Regions from separate parts of the Salmonella sp. A1325 genome, predicted to be linked through region 2. Evidence: predicted binding sites of a transcription regulator. Region 2 holds the regulator's gene; the other holds the start of a gene.
The links. Region 2 encodes LexA, which represses DNA repair genes until DNA is damaged. Its sites were predicted from a motif close to TNCTGTATGTACATACAGNA; they were not measured.
Positions count from the first base shown of each region.

Region 1: the regulator LexA is predicted to act here: its motif matches at 7,230-7,249, upstream of metR (HTH-type transcriptional regulator MetR).

Region 1 is NZ_JAMLWO010000013.1:56,788-72,603, forward strand. It holds gene pldA (phospholipase A) at 1-145, shown strand, start outside; gene recQ (ATP-dependent DNA helicase RecQ) at 229-2,058, shown strand; gene rhtC (threonine export protein RhtC) at 2,122-2,742, shown strand; gene rhtB (homoserine/homoserine lactone efflux protein) at 2,782-3,402, opposite strand; gene pldB (lysophospholipase L2) at 3,513-4,529, shown strand; gene yigL (sugar/pyridoxal phosphate phosphatase YigL) at 4,545-5,345, shown strand; gene NAZ64_RS20280 (carboxylate/amino acid/amine transporter) at 5,426-6,325, shown strand; gene metR (HTH-type transcriptional regulator MetR) at 6,213-7,166, opposite strand; gene metE (5-methyltetrahydropteroyltriglutamate--homocysteine S-methyltransferase) at 7,415-9,679, shown strand; gene NAZ64_RS20295 (anaerobic sulfatase maturase) at 10,014-11,357, shown strand; gene NAZ64_RS20300 (dienelactone hydrolase family protein) at 11,437-12,249, opposite strand; gene udp (uridine phosphorylase) at 12,508-13,269, shown strand; gene rmuC (DNA recombination protein RmuC) at 13,409-14,839, shown strand; gene ubiE (bifunctional demethylmenaquinone methyltransferase/2-methoxy-6-polyprenyl-1,4-benzoquinol methylase UbiE) at 14,935-15,690, shown strand; gene ubiJ (ubiquinone biosynthesis protein UbiJ) at 15,700-15,816, shown strand, end outside.
Region 2 is NZ_JAMLWO010000010.1:143,761-159,576, reverse strand. It holds gene malE (maltose/maltodextrin ABC transporter substrate-binding protein MalE) at 1-108, opposite strand, end outside; gene malK (maltose/maltodextrin ABC transporter ATP-binding protein MalK) at 470-1,579, shown strand; gene NAZ64_RS18215 (maltoporin) at 1,668-3,026, shown strand; gene malM (maltose operon protein MalM) at 3,190-4,107, shown strand; gene ubiC (chorismate lyase) at 4,288-4,785, shown strand; gene ubiA (4-hydroxybenzoate octaprenyltransferase) at 4,799-5,671, shown strand; gene plsB (glycerol-3-phosphate 1-O-acyltransferase PlsB) at 5,770-8,190, opposite strand; gene NAZ64_RS18190 (diacylglycerol kinase) at 8,361-8,729, shown strand; gene lexA (transcriptional repressor LexA) at 8,838-9,446, shown strand; gene dinF (MATE family efflux transporter DinF) at 9,625-10,950, shown strand; gene NAZ64_RS18175 (hypothetical protein) at 10,947-11,060, shown strand; gene NAZ64_RS18170 (CsbD family protein) at 11,082-11,291, shown strand; gene zur (zinc uptake transcriptional repressor Zur) at 11,391-11,906, opposite strand; gene NAZ64_RS18160 (conjugal transfer protein TraF) at 12,153-13,463, shown strand; gene dusA (tRNA dihydrouridine(20/20a) synthase DusA) at 13,551-14,549, shown strand; gene pspG (envelope stress response protein PspG) at 14,717-14,959, shown strand; gene NAZ64_RS18145 (quinone oxidoreductase) at 15,134-15,816, opposite strand, start outside.

The DNA.
Region 1 (15,816 bases), on a different contig from region 2:
CGCGGAAGTTGGATTAAGCTATCCGGTCACTAAACATGTCCGGCTTTATACCCAGGTGTACAGCGGCTATGGCGAATCGCTGATCGACTATAATTTTAATCAGACACGTGTCGGCGTCGGCGTGATGCTTAACGATATCTTCTGATTGGATCGTGTTTTAAACATTGCAGTTTCTCTCGCAGGCGCTGAAAATAGCGCCTGTTTTGATTTATGGTGAACGGGGTTAATGTGGCGCAGGCGGAAGTGTTGAATCTGGAATCAGGGGCCAAACAGGTTTTGCAGGAAACCTTTGGCTACCAACAGTTTCGCCCGGGCCAGGAAGCGATTATTGATACTGCGCTCTCCGGTCGCGACTGTCTGGTCGTCATGCCCACCGGCGGCGGCAAATCTCTGTGCTATCAAATCCCCGCGTTGTTGCTGGATGGATTGACCGTCGTCGTTTCGCCTCTGATCTCGTTGATGAAAGACCAGGTCGATCAGCTACTGGCGAACGGTGTGGCGGCGGCCTGTCTGAACTCCACTCAAAGCCGCGAGCAGCAGCTTGAGGTGATGGCGGGGTGCCGTACCGGACAGATTCGTCTGCTGTATATTGCGCCGGAACGCCTGATGCTGGACAACTTTCTTGATCATCTGGCGCACTGGAATCCGGTATTGCTGGCGGTGGATGAGGCGCACTGTATCTCGCAATGGGGGCATGATTTCCGTCCGGAATATGCGGCTCTCGGTCAGCTTCGCCAGCGTTTTCCCGCTTTGCCGTTCATGGCATTGACCGCCACCGCCGACGACACCACGCGCCAGGATATTATTCGTCTGCTTGGGCTTAACGATCCGTTAATCCAGATCAGTAGCTTTGACCGACCGAATATCCGCTACATGCTGATGGAGAAGTTTAAGCCGCTCGACCAGCTAATGCGCTATGTTCAGGAGCAACGCGGCAAATCGGGTATCATCTACTGTAACAGTCGGGCGAAAGTGGAAGATACCGCCGCGCGCTTGCAAAGTCGCGGCATTAGCGCGGCGGCCTATCATGCGGGGCTGGAAAACGCTATTCGCGCCGATGTGCAGGAAAAATTTCAGCGCGACGATCTGCAAATCGTGGTGGCGACCGTCGCTTTTGGAATGGGCATAAACAAACCTAACGTACGTTTCGTTGTGCATTTCGATATCCCGCGCAATATTGAATCCTACTATCAGGAAACGGGCCGCGCCGGGCGCGACGGACTGCCTGCGGAAGCCATGCTATTTTACGATCCGGCTGACATGGCCTGGCTACGTCGTTGTCTGGAAGAGAAACCAGCCGGACAGCTTCAGGATATTGAACGGCATAAACTGAATGCGATGGGCGCTTTTGCCGAAGCGCAAACCTGCCGACGCCTGGTATTGCTTAATTACTTTGGCGAAGGCCGACAAGAACCGTGCGGCAACTGCGATATCTGTCTTGATCCGCCCAAACAATATGATGGCTTAAACGATGCCCAGATTGCGCTTTCTACCATTGGTCGGGTTAACCAGCGTTTTGGCATGGGCTACGTTGTCGAGGTGATCCGCGGCGCGAATAACCAACGCATCCGCGATTTCGGTCATGACAAACTCAAGGTTTATGGCATGGGACGCGAAAAGAGCCATGAGCACTGGGTGAGCGTGATTCGCCAGCTCATTCATCTGGGGCTGGTAATGCAAAATATTGCGCAGCACTCCGCATTACAGTTGACGGATGCCGCGCGTCCGGTACTCCGTGGAGACGTTCCGCTAAAGCTTGCGGTGCCGCGCATCGTCGCCCTCAAACCCCGCGTGATGCAGAAATCGTTCGGCGGTAATTACGATCGCAAATTGTTCGCTAAGTTGCGCAAGCTGCGTAAAGCTATCGCTGATGAAGAGAATATCCCGCCGTATGTGGTCTTTAACGACGCCACGCTGATAGAAATGGCGGAACAGATGCCGGTTTCCGCCGGCGAGATGTTAAGCGTTAACGGGGTTGGGATGCGCAAACTGGAGCGCTTCGGGAAAGAATTCATGGCGCTCATCCGCGCGCATGTCGATGGTGATGACGAAGAGTAGTCAGCCCGGCAAAAAAGTGCCAGGATGGTGACTCACTGAACTATTTCCCCGCGAGCCATTTTTATGTTGATGCTATTTTTCACCGTGGCAATGGTGCACATCGTTGCGCTAATGAGCCCCGGCCCCGACTTTTTCTTCGTGTCTCAAACTGCCGTCAGCCGTTCGCGTAAAGAAGCGATGATGGGCGTACTGGGTATTACCTGCGGCGTGATGGTATGGGCGGGCGTGGCGCTGCTTGGCCTGCATCTCATCATCGAAAAAATGGCCTGGCTGCATACGATCATTATGGTAGGTGGCGGCCTGTACCTGTGCTGGATGGGCTATCAGATGCTGCACGGCGCGCTGAAAAAACAGGATGCGGCGGCGTCTTCTCCGCATATTGAACTGGCGCAGAGCGGGCGCAGCTTTCTCAAAGGGCTGTTGACCAATCTGTCGAATCCGAAAGCGATTATCTATTTTGGTTCCGTTTTTTCACTGTTTGTCGGCGATAACGTCGGCGCTGCGGCGCGCTGGGGTATTTTCGCGTTAATTACCCTGGAAACGCTGGCCTGGTTTACCGTAGTCGCCAGCCTGTTCGCGCTGCCGAAAATGCGCCGCGGCTATCAGCGTCTGGCGAAATGGATTGATGGCTTTGCCGGCGCTCTGTTTGCGGGCTTTGGTATTCACCTGATTATTTCGCGCTAATTTACTTCCGGGCCGGATAAACATCATCCGGCACGACTATCACGCGTGTCTTGCCGACGCCAGGAGCGCGCCTACCAGCATAAACAACGAGCCAAACGCTTTATTCAGCGCCTTCATCTGCTTTGGTCCTTTAATCCAGGCGGCAATGCGCTGCGCCAGCGTGGCGTAACCGGTCATCACAATCATATCCACCACAATCGTGGTGACGCCGAGAATGAGGTACTGCGCCAGTTGCGGTTGCTGCGGCATGATGAATTGCGGAAACAGGGCGGCAAGAAAGACAATGCTTTTGGGATTGGTTAGATTGACAAATATCGCCCGTTTGAACAGTCGACCCCGCGATTGCGTCTGGGCGAGGGTATGCAGATCGATAGCGCCTGCGGCGCGCCATTGCTGGATACCCAGCCAGATAAGATAAGCCGCGCCAGCCCATTTCAGAATTTCAAAAGCGATGAGCGAGCGCGAAAAGAGCGTACCCAGTCCGACGCCCACCAGTACGATATGTATCCCCAGCCCGGTCTGGAGTCCGGCGATAGAAGCCGCTGCGCCACGATATCCATGGTTGATAGACGTCGTCATGGTATTGATGGCGCCTGAACCCGGAGAAAGACTCAGCAGAGTTGAGGTCAGTAGATAGGCGAACCACCATTCAAAGGTCATGCGAAACTCCCTGGTTGTCTGTTTTTGTGCCACAATACGCTACTGCCGCTGTGTTGTGTCAGGCACGACGCAAAAAACGATTTTACCTGGTAAACGAGGCCGAAAACCCGATGTTTCAGCAGCAAAATGACTGGGAAACAAGAGAAAATGCGTTTGCCGCTTTTGCTATGGGGCCGCTGACCGATTTCTGGCGTCAGCGGGAAGAGGCGGAGTTTATCGGCGTGGGTAACATTCCGGTGCGCTTTGTCCGTTTTCGAAATGATTCCAACGATCGGACGATCGTCATTTGTCCTGGCCGCATTGAGAGTTATGTAAAATACGCTGAACTGGCGTATGACCTTTTTCATCTCGGTTTTGATATCTTCATCATCGACCACCGTGGTCAAGGGCGCTCCGGGCGGATGTTATCGGACCCGCATCGGGGTCATGTCGATCATTTTAACGATTATGTTGAGGACTTAGCGGCGTTCTGGCAGCAGGAAATTGAGCCGGGGCCGTGGCGTAAGCGTTATATCCTGGCGCACTCAATGGGGGGCGCGATAGCCACTCTGTTCCTGCAACGCCATCGTGTGCGGTGCGACGCTATTGCGCTCACCGCGCCGATGTTTGGTATTGTGATACGCTTGCCTTCCTTTATGGTGCGCCATATTCTCGACTGGGCCGAAGGGCACCAGCGTATCCGTGAAGATTACGCTATTGGTACCGGTCAGTGGCGGGCGTTGCCGTTTGGGATGAATGCGCTGACCCACAGCCGCCAGCGTTATCAGCGCAACTTACGATTTTATGCCGACGAGCCGCAGCTGCGCGTTGGCGGCCCCACCTGGCATTGGGTACGCGAAGGCATTCTGGCGGGTGAGCAGGTTCTGGCTGGGGCGAGCGATGACACGACGCCTACGCTACTGATTCAGGCGGAAGAAGAGCGGGTAGTGGATAACCGCACCCACGATCGTTTTTGTGAAATTCGCGCCGCGGCGGGATACCCTTGTGAAGGGGGAAAACCGCTGGTTATCAAAGGCGCGTACCATGAGATCCTTTTTGAAAAGGACGCCATGCGCTCAGTCGCGCTTAACGCCATTGTTGAATTTTTCAACAAGCCTAATTTATCCAGCGGAAATCGCTTTGCTTAGAGGTTAAATTTTATTATGTATCAGGTTGTTGCGTCTGATTTAGATGGCACGCTGCTCTCCCCCGACCATACGTTGTCCCCTTATGCCAAAGAGACTCTGAAGCTGTTGACCGCACGCGGCATCCATTTTGTCTTTGCCACTGGTCGTCATCATGTCGATGTAGGGCAAATCCGCGATAATCTTGAAATCAAGTCTTACATGATCACCTCCAACGGCGCGCGAGTGCACGATACCGACGGGAATTTGGTTTTTACGCATAATCTGGACAGCGACATTGCCAGAGACCTGTTCGGGGTGGTGAATGCGAACCCGGACATCGTGACTAACGTTTATCGCGACGACGAATGGTTTATGAATCGTCATCGCCCCGATGAAATGCGTTTTTTCAAAGAGGCGGTATTTAACTACTCGTTGTTTGAGCCTGCGCTGCTGGAGCCGGAGGGCGTCAGCAAAGTGTTTTTCACCAGCGACACTCATGAAAAGTTGTTGCCGCTGGAGCAGGCGATTAACGCGCGCTGGGGCGATCGGGTAAACGTGAGCTTCTCCACGCTAACCTGTCTGGAAGTGATGGCGGGCGGAGTGTCGAAAGGTCATGCGCTGGAAGCGGTCGCTCAGGCGATGGGGTACAGCCTGAAAGAGTGTATCGCCTTTGGCGACGGAATGAACGACGCTGAAATGCTCACGATGGCGGGCAAAGGCTGCATCATGGGCAATGCGCACCAGCGTCTGAAAGACCTGTATCCCGAACTTGAGGTGATCGGCATCAACGCGGATAACGCCGTGCCGCATTACCTGCGCGATCTTTTCTTACGCTGATGTGATTGTTTGTTAGTTGACCAGTTGTCAACTTCACTCTCCGCTACAATGGGTGTTCCCTGTTTTAAGAGACATCCATTGTGGCGCTACTCATCATTACCACTATCCTGTGGGCTTTCTCCTTTAGTCTATTTGGCGAGTATCTTGCCGGGCATGTCGATAGCTATTTCGCGGTGCTGATACGCGTTGGGCTGGCGGCGCTCGTTTTTCTGCCGTTTTTGCGTACTCGCGGGCACAACCTAAAAACCATCAGCCTGTATATGCTGGTGGGGGCGATGCAGCTTGGCATCATGTATATGTTGAGCTTCCATGCTTACCTCTACCTGACCGTATCCGAACTGCTGCTGTTTACCGTTCTGACGCCGCTCTATATCACGCTGATTTACGATGTGATGAGTCAGCGTCGTTTGCGCTGGGGCTATGCATTTAGCGCGTTGCTGGCGGTGATTGGTGCCGGGATTATTCGCTACGATCGCGTGACCGACCATTTTTGGGTCGGTTTGCTCCTGGTGCAGCTTTCTAATATCAGTTTCGCTATCGGAATGGTGGGGTATAAACGTCTGATGGAGACCCGTCCCATGCCGCAGCACAACGCCTTTGCATGGTTCTATCTGGGGGCGTTTTTGGTGGCGGCGGTGGCGTGGTCGCTGTTGGGGAACGCGCAAAAGCTGCCGGAAACCACGCTGCAATGGAGCATTCTGGTGTTTCTCGGCGTGGTGGCGTCCGGCATTGGCTACTTTATGTGGAACTATGGCGCTACCCAGGTAGACGCCGGGACGCTGGGTATCATGAATAATATGCATGTTCCCGCAGGACTACTGGTTAATCTTGCCATCTGGCATCAGCAGCCCCACTGGCCAAGCTTTATTACAGGCGCGGCTGTGATCCTGGCTTCGCTGTGGGTGCATCGAAAATGGGTCGCTCCGCGCTCCGCACAAACGGCAGATGATCGCAGGCGTGATCCCGCGTCGAGCGAATAAACGCCTCGGTCACCGCCTGACGCTGGTCGCCGTCGCGCACGGCGGCATACAGGCGGCTCCACAGACCATCGCCCAGGGTTTTGGTCACCACCAGACCCTGGCGCTCAACGCTTTCCACCACCCAGTGCGGCAGGGCGGCAATACCCATTCTGGCCGCCACCATCTGAATCAGCAGTAGCGTATTATCCACGCTTTTCAGCAGCGGACTGATACCCGCCGGTTGCAGGAAATGTCGCCAGACATCCAGTCGGCTGCGCTGCACCGGGTAAATCAACAGCGTTTCGCTGGCTAAATCTTCCGGCGTAATCTGCGTTTTGCTGGCCAGCGGATGGTCGGGCGCCAGCACCAGTCGGACTTCAAAATCAAACATCGGCGAATAATGCAGCCCGCTGCGCGGCAAAATATCCGACGTCATCACCAAATCCAGCTCGCCTTGTTGCAAGGCCGGTTGCGGATCAAAAGTGACGCCGGATGTGAAATCCATTTCTACCTGCGGCCAGCTTGCACGGAAGTTTTCCAGCGCCGGGGTCAGCCACTGAATACAGCTATGACATTCAATAGCGATGCGCAGACGAGTTTGCTGCGGTTCGTTGCACGCCTGCAGCGCACGGCTGATTTGCGGCAGCACCTGGTTTGCCAGTTGCAACAGAACTTCCCCCTGCGGCGTAAAGCGCAGCGGCTGGCTTTTACGCACGAACAGGCGGAAGCCAAGGCGTTGTTCCAGATCGCTGAACTGATGAGACAGAGCGGATTGAGTCTGGTGCAGCACCGCAGCAGCAGCAGCCAGCGATCCACTATTCCGCAATGCCTGGAGTGTTTTCAGATGTTTAATTTCGATCATGAAAGTCCTTCACTTCGCCATGAACAAATTGCGCTTGAGGAATATACAGTACCTTTACATTATGGATGTGTAAACATCCAGACGTCTAAAACTCGTCATATTTCGACTTGCAGATGCGTTGGCTTCCTTGCTTACCCCAGTCACTTACTTCAGTAAGCTCCTGGGGATGCGCTGTGTCGCCGCCTTCCTGCAAGCCGAACTATTTAGAGTTTTACTTTCAGATTCAATAAAATAAGAGAGGAAGTAAAATGACAATATTGACTCACACCCTCGGTTTTCCTCGCGTTGGCCTGCGTCGCGAGTTGAAAAAAGCGCAAGAGAGCTACTGGGGGGGGAACTCAACGCGTGAAGCGTTACTGGCGGTGGGGCGCGAACTGCGCGCGCGTCACTGGGAGCAGCAGAAACAAGCGGGTATTGACCTGTTACCGGTAGGCGACTTTGCCTGGTACGACCATGTTCTGACCACCAGCCTGCTGTTAGGCAATGTGCCGGCTCGTCATCAGAACAACGACGGTTCCGTGGACATCGACACTCTGTTCCGCATTGGCCGCGGTCGCGCGCCAACCGGCGAACCGGCGGCGGCAGCGGAAATGACCAAATGGTTTAATACTAACTATCACTACATAGTACCTGAGTTCAGCAAAGGCCAGCAGTTCAGACTCACCTGGACACAGTTGCTGGAGGAAGTGGACGAAGCGCTGGCGCTGGGGCATAAGATCAAACCCGTACTGCTGGGGCCTGTCACGTATCTGTGGCTGGGTAAAGTGAAAGGCGAGCCGTTTGACCGCCTGACGTTGCTGAAAGACATTTTGCCGGTGTATCAGCACGTGCTGGCTGAACTGGCAAAACGTGGTATTGAGTGGGTCCAAATTGATGAGCCAGCGCTGGTGCTGGAACTGCCGCAGGCGTGGCTGGATGCCTTCAAACCGGCTTACGACGCGCTCGCCGGCCAGGTGAAGCTGTTGCTGACGACCTATTTTGAAGGCGTGACGCCAAACCTGGACACTATTATCGCGCTACCGGTACAGGGGCTACATGTTGACCTCATTCATGGCAAAGATGATGTAGCGGAACTGCATCAACGTCTGCCGGTCGACTGGCTGCTCTCCGCAGGCTTGATTAACGGGCGTAATGTCTGGCGCGCCGATTTGACCGAAAAATACGCGCAGATTAATGCCATTGTGGGCAAACGCGCGCTGTGGGTAGCATCCTCCTGCTCTTTGCTGCACAGCCCGATCGATCTCAGCGTCGAAACGCGTCTGGATACGGAAGTTAAAAGCTGGTTTGCCTTTGCGCTGCAAAAATGCGGTGAACTGGCGTTGCTGCGCGATGCGCTGAACAGCGGCGAAACGGCGGCGCTTGAGGAATGGAGCGCACCGATTCAGGCTCGTCGTCACTCCCGTCGCGTACATAATGCCGCGGTAGAAAAACGCCTGGCGGCGATCACCGCGCAGGACAGCCAGCGTGAGAATCCGTATGAGGTGCGCGCTGAAGCGCAACGCGCCCGCTTTAAACTTCCCGCCTGGCCGACGACGACTATCGGTTCGTTTCCGCAAACCACGGAAATTCGCGGTCTGCGTCTGGACTTCAAAAAGGGCAACCTCGACGCGAACCACTACCGCACCGGCATCGCCGAACATATCAAACAGGCTATCATCGAGCAGGAGCGTTTAGGGCTGGATGTGCTGGTACACGGCGAAGCCGAGCGAAACGACATGGTGGAATACTTCGGCGAGCATCTGGACGGCTTCGTCTTTACCCAGAATGGTTGGGTGCAAAGCTATGGCTCCCGCTGTGTGAAACCGCCGGTAGTGATTGGCGATATCAGCCGTCCGGCACCGATTACCGTGGAGTGGGCGAGGTATGCCCAGTCGCTGACCGACAAGCCGGTAAAAGGGATGTTGACTGGCCCGGTGACTATTCTTTGCTGGTCATTCCCCCGCGAAGACGTGACCCGCGAAACGATTGCGAAACAGATTGCGCTGGCGCTGCGTGATGAAGTCGCGGATCTGGAGGCGGCGGGGATCGGGATTATTCAGATTGACGAACCGGCGCTGCGTGAAGGTTTACCATTGCGTCGCAGCGACTGGGACGCCTATCTGGAATGGGGTGTGGAAGCCTTCCGCATCAACGCGGCGGTGGCGAAGGATGAAACTCAGATCCACACCCACATGTGTTACTGCGAGTTCAACGACATTATGGATTCGATCGCCGCGCTGGATGCGGATGTGATCACCATTGAGACCTCCCGCTCGGATATGGAGTTGCTGGAGTCGTTCGAAGCGTTCGACTACCCGAACGAAATCGGGCCGGGCGTGTACGATATTCACTCGCCGAACGTGCCGAGCGTCGAGTGGATTGAAGCCCTGCTGAAGAAGGCGGCACAGCGTATTCCGGCACAACGCCTGTGGGTGAATCCGGACTGCGGTCTGAAAACTCGCGGTTGGCCAGAAACCCGCGCGGCGTTAGCGAACATGGTCAAAGCGGCGCACAATCTGCGTCAGGCGAAATAACCCATCCTGACCGCTGCGTTTATCCGGCAGCAATGCGGCGCTACCCTTTGACGGGTAGCGCCCGTGTCTGACCTGATTAACAGCGCCTCTTTCTTCTCATTTCCCTTTTTCTTATTTTCCGCGCTGTCTTTTTCAGGATCTGGCTATTTGGCGATCTTGATAATAAAAAGGTTCTCCGTATGAATAACAATCAGGCGGATAGCGTCCCCGGAAGCAGCGCGGCGGATTTTATTGCCTCGCAGATCGTTTTTCCTGTCATGATCGCCCAGCGCTCTCATAGCACAAAACGAGGTTTTCCATTCTGTTATGTTCCCTGGCGACGATAAACGTCGCATTGTCTCATGGCGCTGGTGAACCTTATTTTTTAACGGAGATGTCTGACATGGCGGTAGCAGGTTGTCACGTAATGGCCAAACCCGGCGGCGCGATCTGCAATATTGATTGCACATATTGCTTCTATCTTGAAAAAGAGGCGCTGTACCCGGAACGCAATAAAAACTGGCGGATGTCGGACGAGACGCTGGAACAGTTTATACGCCAGCATATTGCCGCGCAGAGTGGCGACCGTATTGACTTTGCCTGGCAGGGCGGCGAACCGACCATGATGGGGCTACCGTTTTTCCGTCGGGTTGTCGCATTATGTGAAAAGTACGGCGATGGGCGAAAAATCACTCATGCGTTGCAGACGAACGGCATCCTGGTGAATGACGAGTGGGCGCGCTTTTTCGCTGAACAGCATTTTCTCATCGGTCTCTCTATCGACGGCCCGGCGTCGTTACACAACCACTATCGGCTTAATCGCGCTGGAAAAGGAACTCATGAGCAGGTCGTCGCAGCAATGGCGCGGCTTAAAGCGCACCATGTCGACTTTAATACCTTAACCGTCGTGGGAAAACATAACGTCGGTCATGCAGCAGACGTCTACGAATTTCTTCTGGCGGCGGGATCGCGTTTTATTCAGTTTATCCCGCTGGTGGAGCGAATGAGCACCGATAACTCATCGGTACTTAATCTGGTGATGCCCGGCGAAAGCGCGGCGACGCTGGCGCCATGGACGGTACCGTCGTGGCAATATGGCGAATTTCTCAACCAGATCTTTGATATCTGGGTTCGTCGCGACGTAGACCGCGTCTATGTGCAGATGTTTGACGTGGCGTTAGCCGCCTGGACGGCGCAGCAGCCGATACTGTGTGTGCATTCCGAGACTTGTGGACATGCCTTCGCGTTGGAGTCGAACGGCGATCTCTACAACTGCGACCACTTTGTCTACCCGGAGCATCTGCTGGGGAATATCCACCAGCACAGCATCAAAACCTTAAATAATAGCGAGCGGGCTATTGCGTTTGGCGAGGCCAAGCGGGAGACCCTGACCGCCGATTGTCGTCGCTGTGACTACCGCTTTGCGTGTCATGGCGGCTGTCCGAAGCATCGCTTTGCCGTCTCGCCGTCCGGTCATCCTGCGCATAATTACTTGTGTGCGGGCTATAAGCATTTTTTCCAGCACGTTACGCCGTATATGAATGCCTGGCGGGAGCTGCTGGCGCAAGGCTATCCGATGGCATCGATCATGCGCTGGCTGGCGCAGGACGCGCGTAAAGACACAGGAGCCGTCAGTCGTAACCATCTCTGTCCCTGCGGCAGCGGCAAAAAATATAAAAAATGCTGTGGTAAAGCATAGCTAATGTGGCGATGACGCTTTGTTGAGCCTACACCGACTCCGGTCTCGTAGGCCCAACAAACATCGTAATGCGCTGTGGTTAGCCTTTTTTCCCACCGTACTGCGCGAACCATTCCAGCATTCTTTGCCAGCCGTCTTTCGCCGAGGCTTCGTGGTAGCCCGGACGATAATCGGCATTAAACGCGTGCCCTGCATCGGGATAGACCACGATTTCCGCCTTCGCATTAGCGGCGCGTAGCGCCTGACGCATGGTTTCCACGCTCTCCTGTGGAATACTGGTATCCTGCCCGCCGTATAAACCCAGTACCGGCGCGTTAAGATCGGTGGCAATGTCAACGGGATGCTTCGGCGAATTGAGTGACGTGTCGCCCACCAGCTTGCCGTACCACGCTACCGCCGCTTTTAACTGTGGGTTGTGCGCGGCGTATAGCCAGGTAATCCGGCCTCCCCAACAAAAACCGGTGATCATTAGCCGATGCGCATCCCCGCCGTTGCGCGAAGCCCAACTGGCGACGTGATCCAGGTCGGCAAGGACTTGCGAATCGGGTACTTTAGCCACCAGCCCGCTCAATAATGTGGGTATATCGGCGAAATCATTGGGGTCGCCTTCGCGGAAATAGAGCTCCGGCGCGATAGCGAGATAGCCTTCCAGCGCCAGTCGTCGGCAAATATCGCGAATGTGTTCATGTACGCCAAAAATTTCCTGTACCACAATGACCACAGGCAGCGCGCCGTCGCTCGCTTTTGGTCTGGCGTAATAGGCTGGCATATCGTCGCCCTGAGAGGGAATCGACGTTATCCCCGCGCTAATGGCCCCATCAGGCGTATGAATCATCGTAGGGGCAAGTGGGGAAGCTGCAGGTGCAAAGCCGGATGGATGTGTCGTTGTCATGGTATTCTCCGTACCCTTAAAAAATAGCGCAATCTTAACTATAGACAGTATGTAACAAACCACATTGCCTTAAAGCGGCTATCTTTTGTGCAATGCCTGGCGATATTGATTATTTATTGTGATGTGCATCACTTTTTAATGGTAAGCGAGTGCAATTGTTTTACGCCATAGTGATGGCTGTCACGAAAATATCTTTATGCCTTAGGTAAAGTGTCTCTTTGCTTCTTCTGACAAACCCGATTCACAGAGGAGTTTTATATGTCCAAGTCTGATGTTTTTCATCTCGGCCTCACCAAAAACGATTTACAAGGGGCCCAGCTCGCCATCGTCCCTGGCGATCCTGAGCGTGTGGAAAAGATCGCCGCGCTGATGGATAAGCCGGTTAAGCTGGCATCTCACCGCGAATTCACCTCCTGGCGCGCTGAGCTGGATGGCAAAGCAGTTATCGTTTGCTCTACCGGTATCGGCGGCCCGTCTACCTCTATTGCCGTGGAAGAACTGGCGCAACTGGGTATTCGTACCTTCTTGCGTATCGGCACCACGGGGGCTATTCAGCCGCACATCAACGTCGGCGACGTTCTGGTAACGACCGCATCCGTACGTCTGGATGGGGCGAGCCTGCATTTTGCGCCGATGGAATTCCCGGCGGTTGCCGACTTTGCCTGCACCACTGCGCTGGTTGAAGCCGCGAAATCGATTGGCGCCACGACTCACGTTGGCGTAACCGCCTCTTCCGACACTTTCTATCCGGGTCAGGAACGTTACGACACCTATTCTGGCCGCGTTGTGCGTCGCTTCAAAGGTTCTATGGAAGAGTGGCAGGCGATGGGCGTGATGAACTACGAAATGGAATCCGCTACGCTGTTAACCATGTGCGCAAGCCAGGGGTTACGCGCAGGTATGGTGGCGGGCGTTATCGTCAACCGTACCCAACAAGAGATTCCGAATGCGGAAACGATGAAACAAACTGAAAGCCACGCGGTGAAAATCGTCGTGGAAGCGGCCCGTCGTCTGCTGTAATTCTCCTCTCTTTTGCAAAGGCCGACGCGTTCGGCCTTTTCTTTTTGCGTGGCGCCTCGCAGGAAATCCCTTTTAAACTGGACGTTTATACAGCACAATTCTATTTTGTGCAGGACAGTGTGGTTCCAGGAGAGGTGTTGTGGATATTACTCTTATGATAAGCGCCGTCGTGGCGCTGGCGGCTGGGGCGGTGATTGGCTGGCTGGCGACGAAAGCGCACGCCGATCAAATCCGCGCCGATCTTATCGAAGAACGGCGTGAGCTGGATATCGAACTTAGCGCGGCCCGGCAGCAATTAGCGCAAGAAGCGCACTGGCGCAGTGAATGCGAGTTACTTAATAACGAACTGCGTAGCCTGCACAGTATTAATACCTCTCTGGAAGCCGATCTGCGTGAAGTCACGACCCGTCTGGAAGCGACTCAGCAACACGCGGAAGACAAAATCCGTCAGATGATCAACAGCGAACAGCGTTTAAGCGAGCAGTTTGAAAATCTGGCGAACCGTATCTTTGAACACAGTAATCGTCGCGTAGACGAACAAAACCGACAAAGCCTGAATAGCCTGCTGACGCCGCTGCGTGAGCAACTGGACGGTTTTCGCCGCCAGGTTCAGGAGAGTTTTGGCAAAGAAGCGCAGGAGCGGCATACGCTGGCGCACGAAATTCGTAATTTGCAGCAGCTTAACGCGCAAATGGCGCAGGAAGCGATCAACCTGACGCGCGCCCTGAAAGGGGACAATAAGGCGCAAGGAAACTGGGGCGAAGTTGTGCTGGCGCGGGTGCTGGAGGCATCCGGACTGCGTGAAGGCTACGAATACGAAACCCAGGTTAGTATTGAGAACGATGCGCGCTCGCGGATGCAGCCGGATGTCATCGTCCGCTTGCCGCAGGGCAAAGATGTGGTCATCGACGCTAAAATGACGTTGGTCGCCTACGAGCGTTACTTTAACGCTGAAGATGACTACACGCGCGAGGCCGCTTTACAAGAGCACATCGCCTCGGTGCGCAATCATATTCGCTTACTGGGGCGTAAAGACTACCAGCAGCTTCCCGGCCTCCGCTCGCTGGACTATGTTCTGATGTTTATCCCCGTAGAACCCGCTTTCCTGCTGGCGTTAGATAAACAGCCCGAACTGATAACCGAGGCGCTGAAAAATAACATTATGCTGGTAAGCCCCACGACGCTACTGGTGGCATTACGGACAATCGCCAACCTGTGGCGCTATGAACACCAGAGCCGCAATGCGCAGCACATCGCAGACAGAGCCAGTAAGCTTTACGATAAAATGCGGCTGTTCGTTGATGATATGTCAGCGATCGGTCAGAGTCTGGATAAAGCGCAGGATAACTACCGCCAGGCGATGAAAAAACTTGCGTCGGGGCGTGGCAACGTTTTGGCGCAGGCGGAGGCCTTCCGGGGGCTAGGCGTGGAAATCAAACGCGAGATTAATCCGGATTTAGCGGAACAGGCCGTTACGCAAGATGAAGAATATCGTTTACGATCGATCCCTGAAGGGCGGCAGGATGAACATTATCCCAATGATGAACGGGTGAAGCAGCAGTTAAGTTAACCCATACGGAGTAGTTTAGTCCTGGCGCAGAGTAGGGCAAATTGGCCCAATCTGTTACACTTCTTGAACATTTTTATCGATAAGCAGGCACTGAGATGGTGGAAGATTCACAAGAAACGACGCACTTTGGCTTTCAGACCGTCGCTAAAGAGCAGAAAGCTGACATGGTGGCCCACGTTTTTCATTCTGTGGCGTCAAAGTACGATGTGATGAATGATTTAATGTCATTTGGCATTCATCGTTTGTGGAAGCGCTTCACCATTGATTGCAGTGGCGTGCGTCGTGGACAAACCGTTCTCGATTTAGCGGGCGGGACGGGCGATCTTACCGCGAAATTTTCACGTATGGTCGGGGAAACTGGCAAAGTTATCCTGGCGGATATTAATGATTCTATGCTCAAAATGGGGCGTGAGAAGCTGCGTAATATCGGCGTGATCGGCAACGTAGAGTATGTGCAGGCGAATGCCGAAGCTCTGCCTTTCCCTGATAATACGTTTGATTGCATTACCATTTCGTTTGGTTTGCGCAATGTAACGGAAAAAGAAAAAGCGCTGCGGTCAATGTTCCGTGTGTTGAAACCCGGCGGACGTTTACTGGTGCTTGAATTTTCCAAGCCTATCATTGAGCCGCTGAGTAAAGCGTATGACGCCTATTCTTTCCATATTTTACCGCGTATTGGCTCGATGGTCGCGAACGATGCGGATAGCTATCGGTATCTCGCGGAATCCATCCGTATGCATCCCGATCAGGATACCTTAAAAGCCATGATGCAGGACGCCGGATTTGAGAGCGTGGATTATTACAATCTGACGGCGGGCGTTGTGGCATTGCACCGTGGTTATAAATTCTAGGAGGGTGGAATGCCTTTTAAACCCTTAGTGACCGCAGGAATTGAAGGTCTCCTCAATACGTTTCTGTATCGTTCGCCAGCGCTGAAATCAGCCAGAACGCGCTTACAGGGAAAAGTACTGTGTGTG
Region 2 (15,816 bases):
CCAGATAACCAGTTTACCTTCTTCAATTTTGGCGAGAGCCGGGGCGGAAATCATCATCGTCGTAAGTGCGGATAATGCGAGGATGCCTACGCCAGTTTTAATCTTCATATCTCCCATCCTTTTTGGTGATGTACACAGAGGTGGTTTAACGGTCTCTAGTTTCTTTATACGACAACCTCTTTCCATCCTCCCCGCCCCTACGCCCCACCCCGGCTTTATGTGATCTGTGTTACATAAATGTGAGTAATGCGTGCTGGCGCACATAAAAACACGCCGATTTTTGCGGGCGGCATCACGAAATTCCTTTTCTGTCCGCGCCCGTGGTCTCAGGCGCTGTGTCCTCATCCTCCCGCCTCCTCCCCCATAAAAAAGCCGGGGGGTGGAGGATTTACCCCAGTCAGGGATCGCGCATAGTCAGGCCATCATGAATGTTGCTGTCAATGACAGGTTGTAACGAAGGGAGAAGGGCATGGCGAGCGTACAGCTACGAAATGTAACGAAAGCCTGGGGTGACGTGGTGGTATCGAAAGATATTAACCTCGATATCCATGACGGGGAGTTCGTGGTGTTTGTCGGACCGTCAGGCTGTGGTAAATCGACCTTGCTGCGTATGATCGCCGGGCTTGAAACCATCACCAGTGGCGACCTGTTTATCGGGGAAACCCGTATGAATGATATTCCGCCTGCCGAGCGCGGCGTGGGCATGGTATTCCAGTCTTATGCGCTCTATCCCCATCTCTCCGTTGCAGAAAACATGTCTTTCGGCCTCAAGCTGGCGGGTGCCAAAAAAGAAGTAATGAATCAACGCGTCAACCAGGTGGCGGAAGTGCTGCAACTGGCGCATCTGCTGGAACGTAAGCCAAAAGCGCTTTCCGGCGGGCAGCGTCAGCGCGTAGCGATTGGCCGCACGCTGGTGGCGGAGCCGCGTGTGTTTTTGCTGGATGAACCGCTCTCTAACCTGGATGCCGCGCTGCGCGTGCAGATGCGCATTGAAATTTCTCGCCTGCATAAACGTCTGGGCCGCACGATGATTTACGTCACCCACGATCAGGTCGAAGCGATGACGCTGGCCGACAAAATCGTGGTGCTGGACGCCGGTCGCGTCGCGCAGGTCGGTAAGCCGCTGGAGCTGTACCACTATCCGGCGGACCGCTTTGTCGCGGGCTTCATCGGCTCGCCGAAGATGAACTTCCTGCCGGTGAAAGTGACCGCCACCGCAATTGAACAAGTCCAGGTCGAACTGCCGAATCGCCAGCAAATCTGGTTGCCGGTCGAAAGTCGCGGCGTGCAGGTCGGCGCCAATATGTCTTTAGGCATTCGGCCGGAACACCTGCTGCCGAGCGATATCGCCGATGTCACCCTGGAAGGTGAAGTCCAGGTTGTCGAGCAGTTAGGGCACGAAACACAAATTCATATCCAGATCCCCGCCATCCGTCAAAACCTGGTTTATCGCCAGAATGACGTGGTGTTGGTAGAAGAGGGCGCCACATTCGCTATCGGCCTGCCGCCAGAGCGCTGTCATCTGTTCCGCGAGGATGGCAGCGCATGTCGTCGTCTGCATCAAGAGCCGGGTGTTTAAGGCCTCCATAAAAAAACGAAACGCAAAACCATTCGCAGTTTTAGAAGGTGGCAGCGTTTAAAGAAAAGCAATGATCTCAGGAGATAGAATGATGATTACTCTGCGCAAACTCCCTCTGGCGGTTGCTGTCGCTGCGGGCGTCATGTCCGCTCAGGCAATGGCTGTCGATTTCCACGGTTACGCCCGTTCCGGTATTGGCTGGACGGGAAGCGGCGGCGAACAACAATGTTTCCAGGTGACCGGTGCACAAAGTAAATACCGTCTCGGTAACGAATGTGAAACCTATGCGGAACTGAAACTGGGCCAGGAAGTGTGGAAAGAGGGCGATAAGAGCTTCTATTTCGACACCAACGTCGCCTATTCGGTTAACCAGCAGAACGACTGGGAATCGACCGATCCCGCCTTCCGCGAAGCGAACGTGCAGGGTAAAAACCTGATTGAATGGCTGCCGGGCTCTACCATCTGGGCCGGTAAGCGCTTCTATCAGCGTCATGACGTACACATGATCGACTTCTACTACTGGGATATTTCAGGTCCTGGCGCGGGTATCGAAAATATCGATCTGGGCTTCGGTAAGCTTTCACTGGCGGCGACCCGCTCTACTGAAGCGGGCGGCTCTTACACCTTCAGCAGCCAGAATATTTATGATGAAGTGAAAGATACCGCTAACGACGTCTTTGACGTACGTCTGGCTGGGCTGCAAACAAACCCGGACGGCGTACTGGAGCTGGGCGTTGATTACGGCCGCGCCAATACGACCGATGGTTATAAGCTGGCTGATGGGGCATCGAAAGACGGCTGGATGTTCACCGCCGAACACACGCAAAGCATGTTGAAAGGCTATAACAAGTTTGTCGTGCAATATGCCACCGATGCCATGACCACGCAGGGTAAAGGCCAGGCGCGCGGTTCCGACGGTTCTTCATCTTTCACTGAAGAATTGCCTGATGGAACCAAAATTAATTATGCCAATAAGGTCATCAACAATAATGGCGATATGTGGCGTATTTTGGATCATGGCGCCATCTCGCTTGGTGATAAATGGGATTTGATGTACGTCGGTATGTACCAGAATATCGATTGGGATAATAACCTGGGTACTGAGTGGTGGACCGTGGGCGTACGTCCAATGTACAAGTGGACGCCAATCATGAGTACCCTGCTGGAAGTCGGCTACGACAACGTGAAATCTCAGCAGACCGGCGATCGTAACAATCAATATAAAATTACCCTGGCGCAACAGTGGCAGGCGGGCGACAGCATCTGGTCGCGTCCGGCTATCCGTATTTTCGCCACCTACGCGAAATGGGATGAGAAATGGGGCTATATCAAAGACGGCGATAACATTTCCCGTTATGCCGCAGCGACTAACTCCGGCATTTCCACCAATAGCCGTGGCGATAGCGATGAGTGGACCTTCGGCGCCCAGATGGAAATCTGGTGGTAATACGATGGTCATCTGACGTAACGAGGGGCACAAGCCCCTCTGAAACATCAGGTCTGATGATGCTTGTAAGCCGAATAAGGCGCCAGCCGCCATTCGGCGATATGTTTGGGTTGGCGTGCTATTGCCTGGCTACCGCTGAACCCGCCTTATTGAGGTGAGAATAATGAAAATGAAGAAAAGTCTCGTCGCCCTCTGTTTAACCGCAGGGCTGTTCGCCAGCGTGCCGGGTATCAGCCTGGCGGAAGTGAACTATGTACCGCAAAATACCAGCGCCGCGCCCGCTATTCCTGCTGCCGCGCTACAGCAATTAACCTGGACGCCTGTAGATCAGTCAAAAACGCAGTCTACCCAACTGGCGACTGGCGGCCAGCGCCTTGACGTCGCCGGCATTACCGGCCCGGTCGCCGCTTATAGCGTTCCGGCGAATATCGGCGAGCTGACATTAACTCTGACCAGCGAGGTCAATAAGCAAGCCAGCGTTTTTGCGCCAAACGTGTTGATTCTTGACCAAAATATGACGCCTTCGGCGTTCTTCCCCAGCAGTTACTTTACTTATCAGCAGCCGGGCGTCATGAGCGCAGACCGGCTGGAAGGCGTGATGCGCCTGACGCCTGCGTTGGGGCAGCAGAAACTCTATGTTCTGGTGTTTACGACCGAAAAAGATCTTCAGCAAACCACTACACTGCTCGATCCGGCAAAAGCCTATGCCAAAGGCGTCGGCAACTCTATCCCGGATATTCCCGATCCAGTTGCTCGCCATACCACTGATGGCGTGGTGAAACTGAAGGTGAAAACCAACAGCAGCTCCAGCGTATTGGTCGGGCCGTTGTTTGGCTCGTCCGGTACCGGGCCGGTAACGGTAGGCAATACCGCCGCGCCGGTCGCTGCGCCAGCGCCAGTCGCGCCGAAGAAAAGCGAACCGATGTTGAACGATACGGAAAGCTACTTTAATAAAGCGATTAAGGATGCCGTAGCGAAAGGCGACGTCGATAAAGCGCTGAAACTGCTTGATGAGGCCGAACGTCTGGGATCGACATCTGCCCGTTCCACCTTTATCAGCAGTGTAAAAGGCAAGGGGTAATTGTTTCCCCACAGTGCTGATTTTGCAGCAACTGGTGCGTCTCCTGGCGCACCTTTTTTTATCATTTCATGCGAATTGTTATTTTTTTGTTGCGCAACAGATCACTTAATTGTGATTGCGCCCCCCGTAATGTCTTTTCTGAGATACAATGACTTTAGGTTATGAATCGGAGAGTAAGGCATGTCACACCCTGCGTTAACGCAACTGCGTGCGCTGCGCTATTTTGATGCGATTCCTGCGCTTGAACCCCATTTGCTGGATTGGCTGTTGCTGGAAGATTCTATGACTAAACGTTTTGAGCAACTGGGAAAGCGGGTAAGCGTGACGCTGATTCGGGAAGCGTTTGTCGGCCAAAGCGAGGTCGAGGAAGCGTCAGGTTTACTGCCATCCGAATCCCGTTACTGGTTACGTGAGATACTGCTTTGCGCTGACGGCGAGCCCTGGCTTGCCGGACGTACCGTGGTACCGGAATCCACGCTGTGCGGACCTGAACAGGTCTTACAACATCTGGGTAAAACCCCGCTTGGACGTTATCTATTTACATCATCGACACTGACCCGCGATTTTATTGAAATTGGACGCGATGCAACGCTATGGGGGCGCCGCTCTCGACTGCGGTTGAGCGGAAAGCCACTGTTGCTTACCGAGCTTTTTTTACCTGCATCGCCGCTGTACTGAGAGGAAGATAAAGATGGAGTGGAGTCTGACGCAGAGTAAGCTGCTGGCGTTTCACCGTTTGATGCGTACAGATAAGCCTATTGGCGCGTTGCTGCTGCTCTGGCCGACGCTTTGGGCGCTATGGGTGGCGACGCCGGGTATGCCTCAGCTGTGGATTTTGGCAGTTTTTGTCGCTGGCGTGTGGTTAATGCGCGCGGCGGGCTGCGTGGTGAATGATTACGCCGATCGTAAATTTGACGGACATGTAAAACGTACGGTCAACCGGCCTTTACCCAGCGGCGCCGTGACAGAGAAAGAAGCGCGCAACCTGTTTGTGGTACTGGTGCTGCTGGCGTTTTTGTTGGTGCTGACGCTGAACGCCATGACGATTCTGCTTTCCGTGGCGGCGCTGGCGTTGGCCTGGGTTTATCCCTTTATGAAACGCTACACCCACCTGCCGCAGGTCGTGCTGGGGGCCGCTTTCGGCTGGTCAATCCCCATGGCGTTCGCCGCGGTGAGCGAATCCCTGCCGTTGAGCTGCTGGCTGATGTTCCTCGCCAATATTCTCTGGGCGGTGGCTTACGATACGCAATATGCGATGGTCGACAGAGATGATGATATCAAGATAGGCATTAAATCGACGGCGATCCTGTTTGGTCGTTATGACACATTGATTATCGGGATTCTGCAGCTTGGCGTCATGGCGTTAATGGCGCTGATCGGCTGGTTGAATGGTCTGGGATGGGGATATTACTGGTCTGTGCTGGTGGCGGGCGCGCTGTTTGTCTACCAGCAAAAACTGATTGCGAACCGTGAACGTGAAGCCTGCTTTAAAGCCTTTATGAACAATAACTACGTTGGCCTGGTGCTATTTTTAGGGCTGGCGATGAGTTACTGGCACTTCTGATGTCATGCCGGGCGGACCCGGCCTACAAAGCCAAAATTTTCAATACGTCATATCAGTTGCCCGATAAGCTTACGCCATCGGGCATTTCAGGCACTGGCTTACTCGCCCTGCGTCGCGCTTTCAATCGTCAGACGGACATCAGAGGTAATCAGATCGGCAAGCATCTGATATATCTTCATCGTTTCTGCCGGTTCGGCATCGCCCGTATCACTGATATAACCCTCATCCCGTAGCGTCAACACGAGTGAACTGAACACCGCTTTGTCGAAAAACTCCGGCGCGTTAATACCGTGCAGGACAGACAGACGTTGCGCCACGGTACGGCTTTCTTTCTCCAGCGTACTGCGGTTGATGGACGGATTGGCGCTCAACAGCCAGAACGTAATGGCATAACGCTGTAGCGTTTCACGCGCGCCTGCCGCCAGCAGCTGCAGCGTACGGGAATGCGCCGGGTTGATATGCAGTTCATCATCCTGCAGGGTGATTAGCCCCTGACGCTGCATTTCACTGGCCAGAGCGTCAATGACCGAGGCTAACTCCTCGCGCTCCCAGCGCAGGAACAGCTCCGCTTTTAACATCGGATAGAGCGCTTCAACATGCTGCTGCAACGCATCACGCGAAATGCGACGATGCTGGGTGATAATCGCCGCCATCAGCGAAGGCATAATCAACATATGCGCGATATTGTTACGATAATAGGTCATCAACACCGCCTGCTCGCGCGGCAGGATGATGATATCGCCAATGGTGTCTTTCTCGACCTCAAACTTATTCATCTGCAGCGCGTGAGCGATGAGCTCGCCAGTGCTGGCGGCAGGAACGGTTGAGTCTGTGGAATAAGGGACATTGCGCATCAGATCGAGATAGCAATCAAGCTGCTCGGTGAGCTGCTCGCGGGTGAGCGAGCGCTGACGCGACGCTAACAGTGCGGTACAACACAGGTTCATCGCGTTTGCCGCGCCAGCGTTGTTAATACGCACCATCAGATCGGCGGCGATACTATTTACCGTCGGCGTCAGCCAGGCTGGGCGTATGGCCTCTATAGGGTCGATAGATTCGCGCCACTCCGGCACATGCTGGTTCAGGTACGTCATGAGCGGCATCGGTTCGCCAAAGTTAACGTAGCCCTGACCCAGATTGCGCAGCTTGCTCAAGCCTTTCAGCATCTGCGGCAGACTCTCTTTCTCTTTTGTCGCGCCGCGCAGCTCTTTCGCATAGGTGCCCACTTCCATGACGTGCTCATAGCCGATGTAAATAGGCACTAACGTAATTGGACGGGTACCGCCGCGCAGCATCGCCTGGATAGTCATCGACAGGGTGCCGGTTTTCGGGTCTAACAAACGTCCGGTACGCGAACGTCCTCCTTCGACAAAATACTCAACCGAGTAGCCGCGGCTGAACAGCTCGCCCAGATATTCGCGAAAGACGGTGGAATAGAGTTTATTCCCCTTAAAGGTACGACGAATAAAGAACGCGCCCAGACGACGGAAAATCGGGCCAGCGGGCCAGAAATTAAGGTTAATACCGGCGGCAATGTGCGGCGGAACCAGTCCCTGATGGTACAGCACATAAGAAAGGAGCAAGTAGTCCATATGGCTGCGGTGACAGGGTACATAGACGATTTCATGGCCGTCGTGCGCCAGTTGGCGTACGCGCTCGGCGTTATGCACGTTAATCCCCTGGTAAAGTCGGTTCCAGGTAAACCCCAAAATCCTGTCGGTCAAACGAATCATCTCGTAAGAGAAGTTCGCCGCGATCTCTTCCATCAGCGCAATGGCGTTTTGCTGCGCTTTTTCATGAGAGATTTTCTTACTGCGCGCTTCGTCTTCTACCGCGCGGGCGATCGCTTTCGAGGCCAGCAGTTTGTTAAACAGATCCTGACGGGCGGGCAGGCGTGGGCCAACCGCCGCCAGGCGCTGGCGAGCAAAGTGCATACGCGCCACGCGAGCCAGCTTCTGTGCGATGATTTTATCGGTGCCGTGTTCATCAGCCATGCGACGCAATGAGACGGACGGCGAGAATCGGACAAAGCTATCGCGGCCTAGCCAGGAGATGGCAAAGAATTTCTGTACGCCGTTCAGCATGCGTAAAGGCGGGTTCTCTTCTCCCTTTTCACGACCCGGCGCGCGGCCAAACATCACGGAAACGGGCACCATCTGCACGTCCAAAGCCGGATTACTCCGATGCAGATCGAGATAATCGTGAAAAAGTTTCACCGACTCTTCTTTTGGCGTGTAATAGGTAAAGACACGCGGTCCGCCGTGAATAAATACATAGCGTGGCAGCAGCGCGCCGTCGATCTCCAGCGGCTCCAGCGGATCCGGGAGATCGTGCGCCAGACATTGCGCCCGCAGCGTCAGTAAGTCCGCTTTTGAGTTGTATGGCAAGACATACATAATGGGGCGAGAAGTATCGAGCCCCAATTCCTGGGCGGGTTCCGCCGGAATAGACTTGCTTTTTACCAGTATGCTTAATGGTAAATTCAGTAATTTGTAGTAAATTCGTGGCCAGCCGGACATAAACGATGTAAAGCCTCTGGTTAATAATGCAAATGCGGTGCAAGGATATCAGAAAGTTTAGCGAATTTCTGTTGTATCCCGTCATACTTCGCGCTGCGTTACGGCAGTCCGAATCGTGCAGGGCAACCGTATAATGTCATTGACGTTAATAATGTAAAAAGGTTCTTTTGATGGCCAATAATACCACTGGATTCACCAGAATTATCAAAGCGGCAGGATATTCCTGGAAAGGATTTCGCGCCGCATGGACTCACGAAGCGGCGTTTCGCCAGGAAAGTATCGCGGTATTGCTGGGCGTCATCATCGCCTGCTGGCTGGATGTGGATGCGATTACCCGTGTGTTATTGATAGGTTCCGTTTTACTTATCATGATTGTTGAAATCCTCAACAGCGCTATTGAAGCGGTCGTGGACCGCATCGGTTCTGAATACCATGAGCTTTCCGGCCGTGCGAAAGATATGGGATCGGCTGCGGTGCTACTGTCTATTTTCGTTGCCCTGATGACCTGGGGCATCCTGTTATGGTCACATTTTCGATAAAGGTTCCAAATTTTATAAATCTCTTGTTTTTTGCGCCGTTTGTGGTTCCAAAATCACCTTTAACTGTATATACTCACAGCATGACTGTATATACACCCAGGGGGCGGAATGAAAGCGTTAACGGCCAGGCAACAAGAGGTGTTTGATCTCATCCGGGATCACATCAGCCAGACAGGTATGCCACCGACGCGTGCGGAAATCGCGCAGCGTTTGGGGTTCCGTTCCCCAAACGCGGCGGAAGAACATCTTAAAGCGCTGGCGCGCAAAGGGGTGCTTGAAATCGTTTCCGGCGCATCGCGAGGTATCCGTCTGTTACAGGAAGAAGAGGACGGATTACCGCTTGTCGGGCGTGTCGCGGCGGGTGAACCGCTTCTGGCGCAGCAGCATATTGAAGGCCATTACCAGGTCGATCCTTCGCTGTTCAAACCCAGCGCCGATTTCCTGCTGCGCGTGAGCGGTATGTCGATGAAAGACATCGGTATTATGGATGGGGATTTGCTGGCGGTACATAAAACGCAGGACGTCCGTAATGGCCAGGTGGTTGTCGCTCGCATTGATGATGAAGTGACAGTAAAACGCCTGAAAAAGCAGGGCAATAAAGTGGAGCTGCTGCCGGAAAACAGCGAGTTTACACCGATAGTGGTGGATCTGCGCGAACAAAGCTTTACGATTGAAGGGCTGGCGGTAGGCGTCATTCGCAACGGGGAATGGTTGTAATCTCTTTTTAATCTCCTTGTAAGCCGTCATCCGGCAATCGTGCAGCCTGATGGCGCTGCGCTTATCAGGCCTACGGGAATGCAGTTCCTGAGATGATTAATTTGTAGGCCGGATAAGGCGTTACGTCGCCATCCGGCAATGCGCTCGTTTCGTTTAACTCCTTGTCAGGCTTTTCTCCATGCCGCTTTTTACCTCCTCTGATAAAGCTCTCTGGCGTCTCGCGCTGCCGATGATTTTTTCTAACATCACCGTCCCCTTACTGGGGCTGGTCGATACGGCGGTGATTGGTCATCTGGACAGCCCGGTTTTCCTGGGCGGCGTGGCGGTGGGCGCGACTGCCACCAGCTTTCTTTTCATGCTGCTGCTATTTCTACGTATGAGCACCACCGGACTAACGGCGCAGGCATTTGGCGCCAAAAATCCGCAGGCGTTAGCCCGGGCGCTCATTCAACCGTTATTGCTGGCGCTGGGCACTGGCGTGATGATTGTGCTATTTCGCACGCCGCTTATCGAGCTGGCTTTACATATTGTCGGCGGGAACGACGCTGTCCTGGTGCAGGCGAGACGCTTCCTTGAAATTCGTTGGCTAAGCGCTCCCGCGTCACTGGCGAATCTGGTGCTGCTCGGGTGGCTGTTAGGCGTTCAGTATGCGCGGGCGCCGGTTATCTTGTTGGTCGTGGGCAATATCCTCAACATCGCGCTCGACCTGTGGCTGGTGATGGGACTTCATATGAACGTGCAGGGCGCCGCCCTGGCGACGGTCATCGCAGAATATGCCACGTTACTGATCGGCCTCATGATGGTACGTAAAGTTCTCCATCTCCGCGGTGTGTCGCTGGATATGCTAAAACAGGCCTGGCGCGGCAACGTGCGCCGCCTTTTAGCGCTCAATCGCGATATCATGCTGCGCTCATTGCTCCTTCAGCTTTGTTTTGGCGCAATCACGGTGTCAGGCGCGCGGCTGGGCAGCGATATTATCGCGGTAAATGCAGTCCTGATGACCTTACTCACCTTTACGGCCTATGCGCTGGACGGTTTTGCTTATGCGGTGGAGGCGCACTCCGGTCAGGCTTACGGCGCGCGTGACGGTAGCAAGCTACTGGACGTCTGGCGAGCGGCGTGTCGTCAGTCGGGAATTGTGGCCTTGTTGTTTTCCACAGTCTATGCCCTGGCAGGCGAACATTTTGTCGCGTTACTGACCTCATTGCCGCAAATACAGCTACTGGCGGATCGGTATCTTATCTGGCAGGTGGTATTACCGCTGGTGGGCGTATGGTGCTATCTGCTCGACGGTATGTTTATTGGCGCGACGCGCGCCGCCGAAATGCGCAATAGCATGGCAGTCGCCGCGGGAGGATTTGCGCTGACGCTCTTCGCCCTGCCGGTATTAGGAAATCATGGTTTATGGCTGGCATTAACCGTGTTCCTGGCGCTTCGCGGTCTGTCGTTGAGCCTTATCTGGCGTCGTCACTGGCGCGAGGGTACATGGTTTGCCAGATCGTGACGGTTAAAAATTCTGAATATAAAACCGAAGGCCGAATTCCTGCCTACAATTATTATCACGTCCAGCAGAAATTGCAGAGCATTTGGGCGAATAACACCTGCTATTCCTAACCGAATGATGAGGACAAGATGATGAATAAAGACGAAGCCGGCGGTAACTGGAAACAGTTTAAAGGTAAAATGAAAGAACAATGGGGCAAACTGACCGATGACGATATGACCGTTATCGAAGGTAAACGCGACCAACTGGTAGGTAAAATCCAGGAGCGTTACGGTTACCAGAAAGATCAGGCGGAAAAAGAGGTTGTTGACTGGGAAACCCGTAACAACTATCGCTGGTAATACGTTTTCCCCTACCAGGAGTACATGGATGTGCTTCCCACTGTTTGCTTATGAATGCGGGCGTGCCCCTCTCTACTGCCGCCCGTTTTTCCGTTCAGGCTAACGCGGTTTTTTCTTCACCAGCACCGAGTGATCGTGACCACAGTCGCCCGGATGGCGACACGCTTCTACTTCTACGCACGCAGGGCACAGACCGTGCGCCTCAATAACGTTATGTCGTAGCGCAAATCCCATTTTAGCCGCCAGCGTATGCATGATGTCTTCCACGCCCTCGGCACACTCTTCCTTCACCACGCCACAACGATCGCAGATAAACATGGCCGAGCTGTGCGTCGGCTGGTCGAACAGGTGGCAAACCACATAACTATTGGTGGATTCCACTTTATGGACAAAACCCTGTTCGAGCAAAAAATCCAGCGCGCGGTAAATGGTGGGCGGTTTGGCCTGTGGTTCCGTTTCGCGCAGCAAATCGAGCAAATCGTATGCGCTGATGGCACCCTGTTGCAGACTCATCAGGCGCAGCACTTCGAGGCGCTGAGGCGTCAGGCGCACGTTGCGCTGCGCGCAGAGTTTTTCAGCTTGCGCCAGTAACTCTTGCGTTGTGGTCTTTTCCATGTAGCACCTCGAATGGCATGAAAGTCTAATCCGTTACTTTACCACGAGCTGCTTAAAACTCTGAAATTACCCCGCGACAATATATCGCCTGCTAAGCTTTTCCGCGCCAGTATTCTCATCTATACATAATGAGGGTCGATATTATTACAACAGGATTTAACATCACTATTTCACAGCAATAGTTCGCCTCTGTCCGGCAAGGCGTGGCGGAGGGATTACTTCACCTGATAATAAGATGGGCTAACTGTGAACAAAAACGTCAAACTTTCACTGATTGCTATCGCGGTCTCGCTTTTTATGGCAAAGCAGGTGAGCGCCGCCAATACCTGGACGGAAGCGCGTAATGACGCAATGGGCGGGACGGGCGTCGCGTCCGCGAATTATGGCAGCGGAGTACTGTTAAATCCGGCGTTACTGGCAAAAGCCAAACCGGAAGACAATATCACTGTTGTCCTTCCTGCGGTCGGCGTCCAGATTACGGATAAAGACAATCTCCAGGATGAAATTGACGATATCAGCGATAAAGTGGATTACTACGATGAGGTCGTCGATAACCTTACGCTGGGGCAAATTCTGCTCAATCCGCGAGGCGTGCTGAATCAATTTCAGGGCGCCGCGCGCGACCTGGCCGATGAGCTGGAATATCTCAACGGAAAAACCGCCCGCGCCAATGCCGGCGCCGGGTTGGCGGTAAGTATTCCAGGGCAAACGCTTTCCGTGGCGTTTATCGCCAAAGGTTATGCGCATGGGCGCGTGAGTTCGTCCATTGATCAGAACGATATTCAGTATCTGCGCGATATCCAGCATGATGAACGTGTCGCGCTTCGTGAAGCAGGACGCGCTGCTTTGCTGGGGTCTGACGAAATTACAAAGCATTTAAACTCTACCGCGTCGGGGCGGGTAGCGATTGTGTCTGACTACGGTATTGCGCTGGCGAAGCAGTTTGTGGTGGGCGAGGTGCCTGTTTCCATTGGCGTTACACCAAAACTGCAAAAAACCTGGCTCTATAACTACACCACCTCAATTTATAACTACGACAGTAGCGACTGGAATAGCAGCCGTTATCGCAATGACAATACGGGTTTTAACATTGATGCGGGGCTTGCTGCCGATATCGGTGAAAACTGGACGCTGGGGCTGAGCGGGCAAAATCTGGTATCTCGCGATATCGATACGAAAGATATTTACATCACTAATGGTATGACGGGAGAAACCACCAACTACAAAGATACATACCAAATCCGCCCCCTGGTTACCGCGGGCGTCGCATGGCATAACGATTTGCTGACCGTAAGCGCCGATGGCGATCTGACGGAAACGAAAGGCTTTAAGAGCGAAGACAATTCACAGTACGTGGGTGTCGGCGCTGAAGTTCGACCGTTGTCATGGCTGGCGGTGCGCGCAGGGTATCGTGCGGATGTGAAAAATAACGATAGCAATGTGGTTACCGGCGGTCTTGGCTTTGCGCCCTTTAACCGTGTGCATCTCGACTTAATGGGACTGTACGGCGAAGATGAAACCTGGGGGGCAGGCGCGCAGCTTACAATGACATTCTGAGGTGCTTTCACCGGAGGCGCTACGCCTCCGGTTTAGCGTTATGCTATAGTAACGCCCCTTTTTTAACCGGATGCTTATTTATTCGCCATGCAGCCTGAAACCCAGTCCTCCGCTTTTCCTGCTTATCGCTTCTCCATCGCGCCTATGCTCGACTGGACGGACAGACATTGCCGCTATTTCCTGCGTTTGCTGTCTCGCCAGACGCTGCTCTACACCGAAATGGTGACCACGGGCGCGATTATTCACGGTAAGGGTGACTATCTGGCTTATAGCGAAGAAGAGCATCCGGTCGCTCTACAGCTTGGTGGAAGCGATCCAGCTCAGCTTGCGCATTGTGCAAAGCTGGCGGAAGCGCGTGGCTACGATGAAATTAACCTCAACGTGGGGTGCCCTTCCGATCGCGTGCAAAATGGTATGTTTGGCGCCTGTTTGATGGGCAATGCGCAACTGGTCGCCGATTGTGTTAAAGCCATGCGTGATGTCGTCTCGATTCCGGTGACGGTAAAAACCCGCATTGGTATTGACGATCAGGACAGTTATGCGTTTCTGTGTGATTTCATTAATACGGTTTCCGGTCAGGGCGAATGCGAGATGTTTATTATCCATGCGCGCAAAGCCTGGCTTTCTGGCTTAAGCCCGAAAGAAAATCGTGAGATCCCGCCGCTGGATTACCCGCGCGTCTATCAGCTAAAGCGGGATTTTCCGCACCTGACCATGTCCATTAACGGCGGCATCAAATCGCTGGAAGAGGCGAAGGAGCACCTGCGCCATATGGATGGCGTCATGGTTGGCCGCGAAGCTTATCAGAATCCGGGTATACTGGCCGCGGTGGATCGGGAGATCTTTGGCGCCGATACCACCGATGCCGACCCGGTTACGGTGGTTCGCGCGATGTATCCCTATATTGAGCGTGAATTGAGCCAGGGAGCGTATCTGGGGCATATCACTCGCCATATGCTGGGGTTGTTCCAGGGCATCCCCGGCGCGCGGCAGTGGCGTCGCTATCTGAGCGAAAACGCCCATAAAGCTGGCGCGGATGTTGCTGTACTGGAGCAGGCGCTAAAACTGGTAGCAGACAAGCGTTAAAAGTTCGCCAAAAATTAGTCAATCTCACCACGCTCTGTGCAGTCTTGCAGGGCGTTTTCTTTATATATCAAAAACATAAATATTGGCATGATTTTTGTAATAGCTTACCTGACCAAACCCGGTAAGCGCCATGCCGCCGGGCAATGCCATCTTTATGGGGAACGACTATGCTGGAACTACTTTTTGTGCTTGGCTTTTTTCTGATGTTAATGGTGACGGGCGTCTCCTTGCTGGGTATTCTGGCCGCGCTGGTTGTAGCGACTGCCGTCATGTTCCTGGGCGGAATGTTCGCCCTGATGATCAAGCTGTTACCGTGGCTACTGCTGGCGGTGGCTGTGGTGTGGGTGATCAAAGCAGTAAAAACGCCAAAAATCCCACAGTATCAGCGCAATAACCGTCGGTTTTACTAAGGTATTGAGCGGTTCGTCACAACCTGGAACTTTGCCCTCACAGGCAAATAGGAATCGATTATTAAATCTGTCATGATTGCGCAGGTAACGAATTCATCGCGCTGTACCCTACATACAGCCGAACAAAAAAAGAAAGGGCTTCCCGGGTGGAAGCCCAATTTCTTTGCAGAGCTATTACGGAATCAGCAGGCTTGAGCCCTGTGTGGCCCGGCTTTCCAGCACCTCATGCGCGCGACGGGCATCTTTTAACGCATAGCGTTGATTTTCAGCCACATCAACTTTAATCACGCCGCTGGCGATCAATGAGAACAATTCATTGCTGGCTTCGGTCAGTTCTTCACGTGTCGTAATATACCCCTGTAGTGAAGGTCGCGTGGCATACAGGGAACCTTTCTGATTCAGAATACCTAAATTCACGCCGGTGACGGGGCCGGACGCATTGCCGAAACTGACCATCAGTCCCCGACGTTGCAGGCAGTCCAGTGAGGCTTCCCAGGTATCTTTCCCCACGGAGTCATAGACCACGCGGACTTTTTTGCCGCCAGTGATCTCTTTTACCCGTTCTACAATGCTCTCCTCACGGTAATTAATTACCTGCCAGGCACCGGCGTCCAGCGCCCGCTGCGCTTTTTGCGCGCTACCGACGGTACCGATAAGCTTCGCGCCCAGCGCTTTCGCCCACTGGCAGGCGATCAGACCGACGCCGCCCGCAGCGGCATGAAACAGGAAGGGTTCGTCGGGTTTCACTTCATAGGTTTTGCGCAACAGGTAAAAAACGGTCAACCCCTTGAGAAAAGAGGCTGCCGCCTGTTCGAAGGAAATGGCGTCAGGTAAAATCGCGGCTTTATCTGCGGGGA